Constrictibacter sp. MBR-5: one gene and its partner. The protein of the gene in region 2 interacts with the protein of the main gene of each other region in a pairwise test. Links are inferred from orthologs where the notes say so. Each region holds a gene or a part of one and is shown on either strand. Other genes may lie near its edges. The genes, in order: dnaQ and dnaE.

Region 1 (3,306 bases), on a different replicon or contig from region 2:
TCGCCGAGACCGACGCGCAGGCCGAGGACGAGCTGTCGGCCCTCCTGCTGCAGACGCGGTCGCACATGATGCACGTCCGCGAGGCCTACAATCCGCCCGACTTCACGATCGACCCGGTCATGCTCAACGCCTGGACCGACCCGAAGATCAGCGACGCCGACGCACTGCCCTTCGTGCTGGAGACGGGCTGCCTCTACGGCTCGCCGGCACGGGTGCGCGAACAGGTCGCCGAACTGCGCGATGTCGGCGTCCGCCATCTCCTGTGCCAGACCGGCTTCGGTGACATGGACCACGAACAGAACCTCGCCTCGATGCGCCGGTTTGGCGAACAGGTGATGCCCGCCTTCCGCGACTAGCGGTTTCGGACGGCCGTCGGTCCACGCCGAGGACGGTCGCGACACGAGAACAGGGCGTGGAAGGAAACGGTCCGATGGGCGACCCGCGCGGCGTCGCACTGGCCTTGTTGTGCGCGATCTCCTACGGGGTGGCACCGTCGATGGCGCGGCTGGCATACGACGCCGGCGCCGACGTGCCGACCGCGACCACCGCACGGTTCGTCGCCGGCGTCCTGGCCGTGGGCATGCTGGTCCTGGTCAGCCGCCGAGGCCTGCGCCTGCCGGCGCGCGCCAACTGGGGCTCGCTCGGTCTCGGGTTGCTGTCGACGGTCACGTCGCTCGGCTACATGGGATCGATCTTCTTCATCCCCGCCAGCCTCGCCGTGCTGATCTTCTACACCTTCCCGCTGATCGTCGCGGTCGGCGCGCGCTGGACCGAGGGCGAGCCGCTGGGGTGGCACAAGCTCGCCGGCCTCGCCGTCGCCTTCGCGGGACTCTGCGTCGCCCTCGGCGTGGAGCTGACCCAGGTGGACCCGCGCGGTCTGGCACTGGCCGGCGTGGCGGCCTTCGGCGCCGCCACGCACATCCTCGCGATCAGCCGCGTGGCACCCCTGGCAGGCGGTTCGACGCTGCCGCTCAACCTGCGCAGCATGAGCGTGGCGCTCGCCTTCAACGCGGTGCTGCTGGCCGCCCACGGCGGCCCCGCATGGCCGGTCGGCGACATCGGGTGGCTGGGCCTCGGGGGCACCGCGCTCTTCTTCACCCTCGGCGTGACCTTCATGTACGCGGCGGTCGCTAGTCTCGGCCCGGTTCGCGCGGCCATCGTCATGAATCTCGAGCCGCTGATCGCGATCTGCGCGGCCATCCTGCTGCTCGACGAACGCTTCGGTCTCAATCAGGCGATCGGGGCGGCGATGGTGCTGGGCGCGGTCGCCTGGGTGCAGCTCCGGCGGTCGCGCGCGGTACTGAAGGTCTCCCCGATCGGGACGCGGGACGCGCCGCCGCTCAGGCCAGCCGCCAAAGAGGATCCGACAGCTTCTCGATGAAGGCCGCATGCGCGGCGAGTTCGTCGTCGGACGGCGCATGCGGCCGCGCGGGCCGGTGCGGACGGTCCACGACGATCACGGTCGAAGCACTTCCCGTCGCGCCCAGCAGGAAGCCGGGCTGGCGGCCGCCGCAGAGCTCCAGATACACCTCGGCCAGCAGTTCGCAGTCGACGATGGCGCCGTGCTTCGTCCGCACGCTCAGGTCGATGCCGAAGCGGCGGCACAGCGAATCCAGGCTGTTCGAGCCGCCGGAGAAGCGCTTGCGTGCCAGCTCCAGGGTACAGACCAGCCGTTCCATCGGCAGGGCCAGACGCTTGCAGCGCTGCAGTTCGGCGTTCAGGAAGCCCATGTCGAAGGCGCCGTTGTGGATGATCAGCGGCGCGTCGCCGATGAACGCCAGGAACTCGTCGCAGATGGCCTCGAACAGCGGCTTGTCGGACAGGAAATGCTCGGACAGGCCGTGGACCTCGTAGGCCTCGTTCGGCATGTCGCGCTGCGGGTTGATGAAGGTATGCCAGTGCCGGCCGGTCGGGAGATGGTTGACCAGCTCGACGCAGCCGATCTCGACCAGGCGATGCCCCATCAGCGGGTCCAGGCCGGTCGTTTCCGTATCGAGAACGATCTCACGCATGCCGTCGGCGCCGTCCCTTCGTTTTGCCGTCCATGATCTTGCGCACGATCCCCGTCACGGCCCGTCGCGTCAACCCGCGTCCGAGGCCCGACGGCACGACGAAGTCGGCCCGGCGCCGCTTCTGTGCGTCGGGCATCTGCTTGGCGCGGATCGCCTCGAACCTCTCGCGCGTCATTCCGGGCCGGGCGAGCACCCGCTGCGCCTGCATGTGCGCCGGTGCCGAGACCACGACCGTCACGTCGCAACGCCGGTCGCCCCCCGTCTCGAACAGCAGCGGGACGTCCCGAACGACCATCCGCTTGCGCTCGCGCATCGCCTTGGCGATGAAACGCCGCTCGGCGCGAAAGACCCGCGGGTGGATGATGCGTTCCAGGCGGCGCAGGGCAGCGTTGTCGCCGAAGACGCGCCTGCCCAGTTCGCCCCGGTCGACCGCACCGTCCTTGACGACGCCGGGGAACGCCTCCTCGACCGCCGCGACCGCACCGCCGCCGGGGCCGAGCAGCACGTGCACCGTCGCGTCCGCGTCGAAAACCGGGATGCCCAGGTCTCGGAACATCCGCGCGGCGGTGCTCTTGCCCATTCCGATGGAGCCGGTCAGCCCGATGATGACGGGTCGCTTCATCGTGTCAGATCCGCCAGAAGGAAATCGCGCAGGGCGTCGTCGACCTGCGGCTCCACGCCGAACCAGGCGGCAAAGCCCGGCCGCGCCTGATGCAGAAGCATGCCGAGCCCGTCGACGACCACGTTGCCGCGTGCGCGCGCGGCGCGCAGCAGTTCCGTCTCCAGCGGCACGTAGACGATGTCGTCGACCACCGCCGTCGTCGGCAGGTCGGCGAGGTCGAGTTCGAGCGGCGCCTGGCCGGCCATTCCCAATGTGGTCGTGTTGACGAGAAGCGCCGCACCGCCCAGCGCCGCTCCCCGCTCTCGCCAGTCGAAGCTCGACGCCACGCCCGGCGCCAGGGATGCGACGGCGTCGGCCCGCTCGCGGGTGCGGTTCAGGATCCGGATCTCGCCGACGCCGGCGTCGGCCAGTGCGGCGCAGACCGCCCGCGCCGCGCCGCCCGCGCCCAGGATCACCGCCGGGCCCGCTGCCGGCGACCAACCGGGCGCCGAAGCACGCAGATGCTCCAGGAAACCGAACGCATCGGTGTTGGAGCCGGAGAGACTGCCGTCCGCGCCGACCACCACCGTATTGACCGCGCCGATCCGCCGCGCCACCGGGTCGACGTCGTCGACGAGCCGGAGCAGGGTCTCCTTGTGCGGCACGGTCACGTTCGTCCCCGCAAAGCCGAGC
Region 2 (4,304 bases):
TCATGTTCGCGCGAATCGCCGCGCGCCTGCCGGACGGTGCCGACCGGTCGCTCAGCCAGAAGAAGCCGGGGTGGAATAATATCCTGCTGCCACGCGACGCCCATGAATCGCAGGTCGTGCCGGCGCTGGCGCCGCGTGCCGACGAGATTGTCGTGACCAAGACGACCGACTCGGCGCTGACCGGTACCAACCTCCGCCTCCTGCTGACCAACATCGGCATCACCCACGTCGTCGCCGTCGGCGTCTTCACCGACCAGTGCGTGTCGTCGACGGTCCGCAGCCTCGCCGACGAGAGCTTCGAGGTGATCGTGATCGAGGACGCCTGCGCCGCGGGAACGATGGACCTGCACGACCAGGAACTGCGCATCATCAACCGCATCTACTGCGAGGTCATGCGCGCCGACGACCTGATCCGCTATCTGCCGGAGCGGCCGGTCGCGTAGGCTTTCCAGCGCGCTGGGGTACACTGTCCACAAGATGCTGTGAGTAAATCCGCGGCCGACCGCCAGTTCTTGGGCCGGTTCGGCTGACAGAACGCCGCCGTTCGTGCGATCTTCGGCCGGCGCCGCAGTTCCGGAATTTGCCTGATGCCTCACGCCGAGTTCGTCCACCTCCGGCTCCACACGGCTTACTCCCTCTCCCAGGGCGCGGTCCGGATCGGCGAGCTGGTCGAGCTCTGCCGCAAGCACGCCATGCCTGCCGTCGGTATCAGCGACACGGGCAACCTGTTCGGCGCCCTGGAATTCGCACTGGCCGCCTCCAAGGCCGGCGTACAGCCGATCGTGGGCACCATTCTGGGCCTGCGGCGGCCGGTGCAGACCGGGCGCAACGGCCAGCTCCAGCAGGCCGACCCGGACCAGTTGCTGCTGATCGCACAGAGTGAGCGCGGCTACCGCAACCTGATGGCGCTGGTCAGCAAGGCGTTCCTGGAGACCCAGGGCGGCGAGCCGGCGCAGGTCGGCTGGGACGCGCTCGACGGGGCGACCGACGGCGTGATCGCCCTGACCGGCGGTCCCGCCGGTACCGTGGGGCGCCTGTTGCTGGAGAACCAGGGCCCGGCGGCGGAGGAGGCTCTGCTGCGGCTGGCGGCGCTGTTTCCGGGGCGGCTCTACGTCGAACTCATGCGCCACGGGATGCGCGAGCAGGACGCGATCGAGGCCGGCTTGGTCGATCTCGCCTACAGGCACGACCTGCCGCTGGTGGCGACGAACGACGTGCACTTCGCCGATGCCGGAATGTTCGAGGCGCACGACGCGCTGATGTGCATCGCGCAGGGGCGGCGGGTCGAGGAGGAGAACCGCCCACGCCTCACGCCGGATCATCGCTTCAAGTCGGCGGCCGAGATGCGGACGCTGTTCGCCGACCTGCCGGAGGCGGTGGAAAACACGCTGGTGATCGCGCGGCGCTGCGCGTTCATGCCGCTGCCGCACAAGCCGATCCTGCCCAATTTCCCGACCGTCGCCGGCCGTACCGAGGCGGAGGAGCTGATCGCCCAGGCCCAGGCGGGGCTCGATCAGCGGCTCGAAACCCACGTGTTCACGGCGGAGATGAGCGCCCAGGAGCGCGAAGCGGTCGCGAAGCCCTACCGCGAGCGCCTGGCCTACGAGGCCCAGGTCATCGAGAATATGGGCTTCCCTGGCTACTTCCTGATCGTCTCCGACTTCATCAAGTGGGCGAAGGACAGGGACATTCCCGTCGGACCCGGCCGCGGCTCCGGCGCGGGCTCGGTCGTCGCCTGGGCGCTGACCATCACCGACCTGGATCCGCTGCGCTTTGGCCTGCTGTTCGAGCGGTTCCTGAACCCGGAACGCGTGTCGATGCCCGACTTCGACATCGACTTCTGCCAGGACCGGCGCGACGAGGTGATCCGCTACGTCCAGGACAAGTACGGCCACGACAAGGTCGCCCAGATCATCACCTTCGGTAAGCTCCAGGCGCGGGCGGTGCTGCGCGACGTCGGCCGCGTGCTCGGGATGCCCTACGGACAGACCGACCGCATCTGCAAGCTGGTGCCGAACAACCCGGCCAACCCGGTGACGCTGCAGCAGGCGATCGACGGCGAGCCGCAGCTCCAGGAGATGCGGCGCAAGGACGAGGCGGTGAAGCGCCTGATCGACATCGCGCTGAAGCTGGAGGGGCTGTACAGGCACGCCTCGACACACGCCGCCGGCATCGTCATCGGCGACCGGCCGCTCCAGGAACTGGTGCCGCTCTACCGCGATCCGAAGTCGGACATGCCGGTCACCCAGTTCAACATGAAGTATGTCGAGACGGCCGGGCTGGTGAAGTTCGACTTCCTCGGCCTGAAGACGCTGACGGTGCTGCAGCATGCGGTCCGCCTGCTGCACGAGCGCGGCCTGCCTATCGAGCTGGAGACGCTGCCGCTCGACGACGCGGCCAGCTACGAGCTGCTGGGCCGCGGGCACACGGTGGCGGTGTTCCAGCTCGAAGGTGCGGGCATGCGCGACATGCTGAAGCGCCTGCGCCCCAACCGGATCGAGGACATCATCGCGGTCGTGGCGCTTTACCGGCCCGGTCCGATGGAGAACATCCCGAGCTACATCAACCGCAAGCATGGGCTGGAGGAGCCCGACTATCTCTACCCGACGCTCGAGCCGATCCTGAAGGAGACCTACGGGATCATCATCTATCAGGAACAGGTGATGCAGATCGCCCAGGAGCTGTCGGGCTACAGCCTGGGCGCCGCCGACCTGCTCCGCCGGGCGATGGGCAAGAAGATCAAGGCGGAGATGGCCGCGCAGCGCGTCGCCTTCGTCGACGGCGCCAAGGCGCGCGGGGTCGAGGAGAAGAAGGCCTCGGAGATCTTCGACCTCGTCGACAAGTTCGCCGGCTACGGCTTCAACAAGTCGCATGCGGCGGCCTATGCGCTGGTCGCCTATCACACGGCCTACCTGAAGGCGAACCACACGGTCGAGTTCATGGCGGCGACCATGACCTACGACATGCACAATACGGACAAGCTGAACGCCTACCGGCAGGACCTGAAGCGCTTCGGCCTCGACCTGCTGCCGCCGGACATCAACCGCTCCGGCGATCTCTTTACGGTCGAGGATCTGCCGGAGGGCGGCAAGGCGGTGCGCCATGCGCTGGCCGCGATCAAGAATGTCGGTCGCCAGGCGATGGCGGCGATCGTCGCGGAGCGCGGCAGGAACGGGCCGTTCAAGGACCTGTTCGACTTCGCCCGCCGCCTGGACATGAGTTTGCTGAACAAGCGTCAGCTGGAGAATCTGGCGCGCGCCGGCGCCTTCGACTGTTTCGGCATGCATCGCGCCGGCGTGGTCGCGGCGATCGACACGGTGGTTCGCTATGCCGTAGCCGCAGCGGACGAGCGCGCCTCGCAGCAGGTCAGCCTGTTCGGCGGCGCGTCGGGGCCGGAGGTGCCGCGCCTGCCCGAGGTCGACCGCTGGAGCGAGACGGAGAAGCTCCAGTACGAGCTCGATGCCATCGGTTTCTACCTGTCAGCGCACCCGGTCGATGCCTATCGTACGGTTCTGGAACGGGCGGGAGCGGTACCGATTTCCGAGTTGCAGCGCCGGGTCGGCGCCGGCACGGCACGGCTTCTGGTCGGCGGCACCGTCGTCGCCAAGACCGAAAAGATGTCGCAGCGCGGCTCGCGCTACGCCTTCATCCAGCTTTCCGACAGCAGCGGCATCGTCGAGATGTCGATGTTCTCCGAGGTCCTGAGCGCGTCGCGCGAGATTCTCGAGGCCGGGAAGCCGATCCTGTGCACGGTCGAGGCGAAGGTCGACGGCGAAACGCTGCGTGTCGGCGTGCAGAAGGTCGAGGATCTGGATCGGATGGCGGCCAACAGCGCCGCCGGCCTGCGGATCGCCCTGCACGATCCCCGTCCGATCGAGCGGTTGAAGGCACTTCTCGAGCCGTCGCGGCGCGGCCGCGGCAAGGTGGTCGTCGTCGTCGGTATCGACGACGGCCGCGAAGTCGAACTCGAGCTGCCGGGGACCTACTCGGTGTCGCCTTCCGTCTCGGCCACCTTGCGTGCGCTGCCGGGCGTCATCGACGTGACCGAGGCCGCGCTGTAGACGCCTCGGAAAGCCGGAGCGGGATCAGCCGCGCGGCGGCGGGATGGCGGCCTCGTTGCGGCCTGCGGCGGGCTCGTGCAGGCGCTTCACGATCGCGGTGAGCGGGACGAGGGTGTAGCCGCGGGATTGCAGCGTCGGAAGCCATGCCTGGAGCACGTCGATGGTCGCCGGGTGCGGGTGCCCGATGCCGACGGCGTAGCCCTGGGCGCGCGCCTTGCGCTCCAGCTGTTCCAGGCTCTGCCG

The links.
Region 1: the proteins of dnaE (region 2) and dnaQ interact in binary tests that used the Escherichia coli proteins (3 or more experiments, as listed by UniProt). The link is inferred for Constrictibacter sp. MBR-5 from one-to-one orthologs.

Annotation. Positions count from the first base shown.
Region 1 is NZ_JBEPTK010000003.1:343,794-347,099, forward strand. Bases 177-3,176 are described here. They hold dnaQ (DNA polymerase III subunit epsilon), read right to left. Parts: upstream 2,013-3,176; coding sequence 1,341-2,012; downstream 177-1,340. Other genes in these bases: ABIE65_RS08585 (LLM class flavin-dependent oxidoreductase), read left to right, coding at 177-356; ABIE65_RS08590 (DMT family transporter), read left to right, coding at 431-1,381; coaE (dephospho-CoA kinase), read right to left, coding at 2,005-2,634; ABIE65_RS08605 (shikimate dehydrogenase), read right to left, coding at 2,631-3,176. Also shown: more of ABIE65_RS08585, read left to right, coding at 1-176; more of ABIE65_RS08605, read right to left, coding at 3,177-3,306. UniProt on the Escherichia coli protein: DNA polymerase III is a complex, multichain enzyme responsible for most of the replicative synthesis in bacteria. The epsilon subunit contain the editing function and is a proofreading 3'-5' exonuclease.
Region 2 is NZ_JBEPTK010000002.1:267,656-271,959, forward strand. The notes cover bases 264-4,261. They hold dnaE (DNA polymerase III subunit alpha), read left to right. Parts: upstream 264-587; coding sequence 588-4,061; downstream 4,062-4,261. Other genes in these bases: ABIE65_RS05255 (cysteine hydrolase family protein), read left to right, coding at 264-443; ABIE65_RS05265 (divergent polysaccharide deacetylase family protein), read right to left, coding at 4,086-4,261. In the rest of the region: more of ABIE65_RS05255, read left to right, coding at 1-263; more of ABIE65_RS05265, read right to left, coding at 4,262-4,304. UniProt on the Escherichia coli protein: DNA polymerase III is a complex, multichain enzyme responsible for most of the replicative synthesis in bacteria. This DNA polymerase also exhibits 3' to 5' exonuclease activity. The alpha chain is the DNA polymerase catalytic subunit.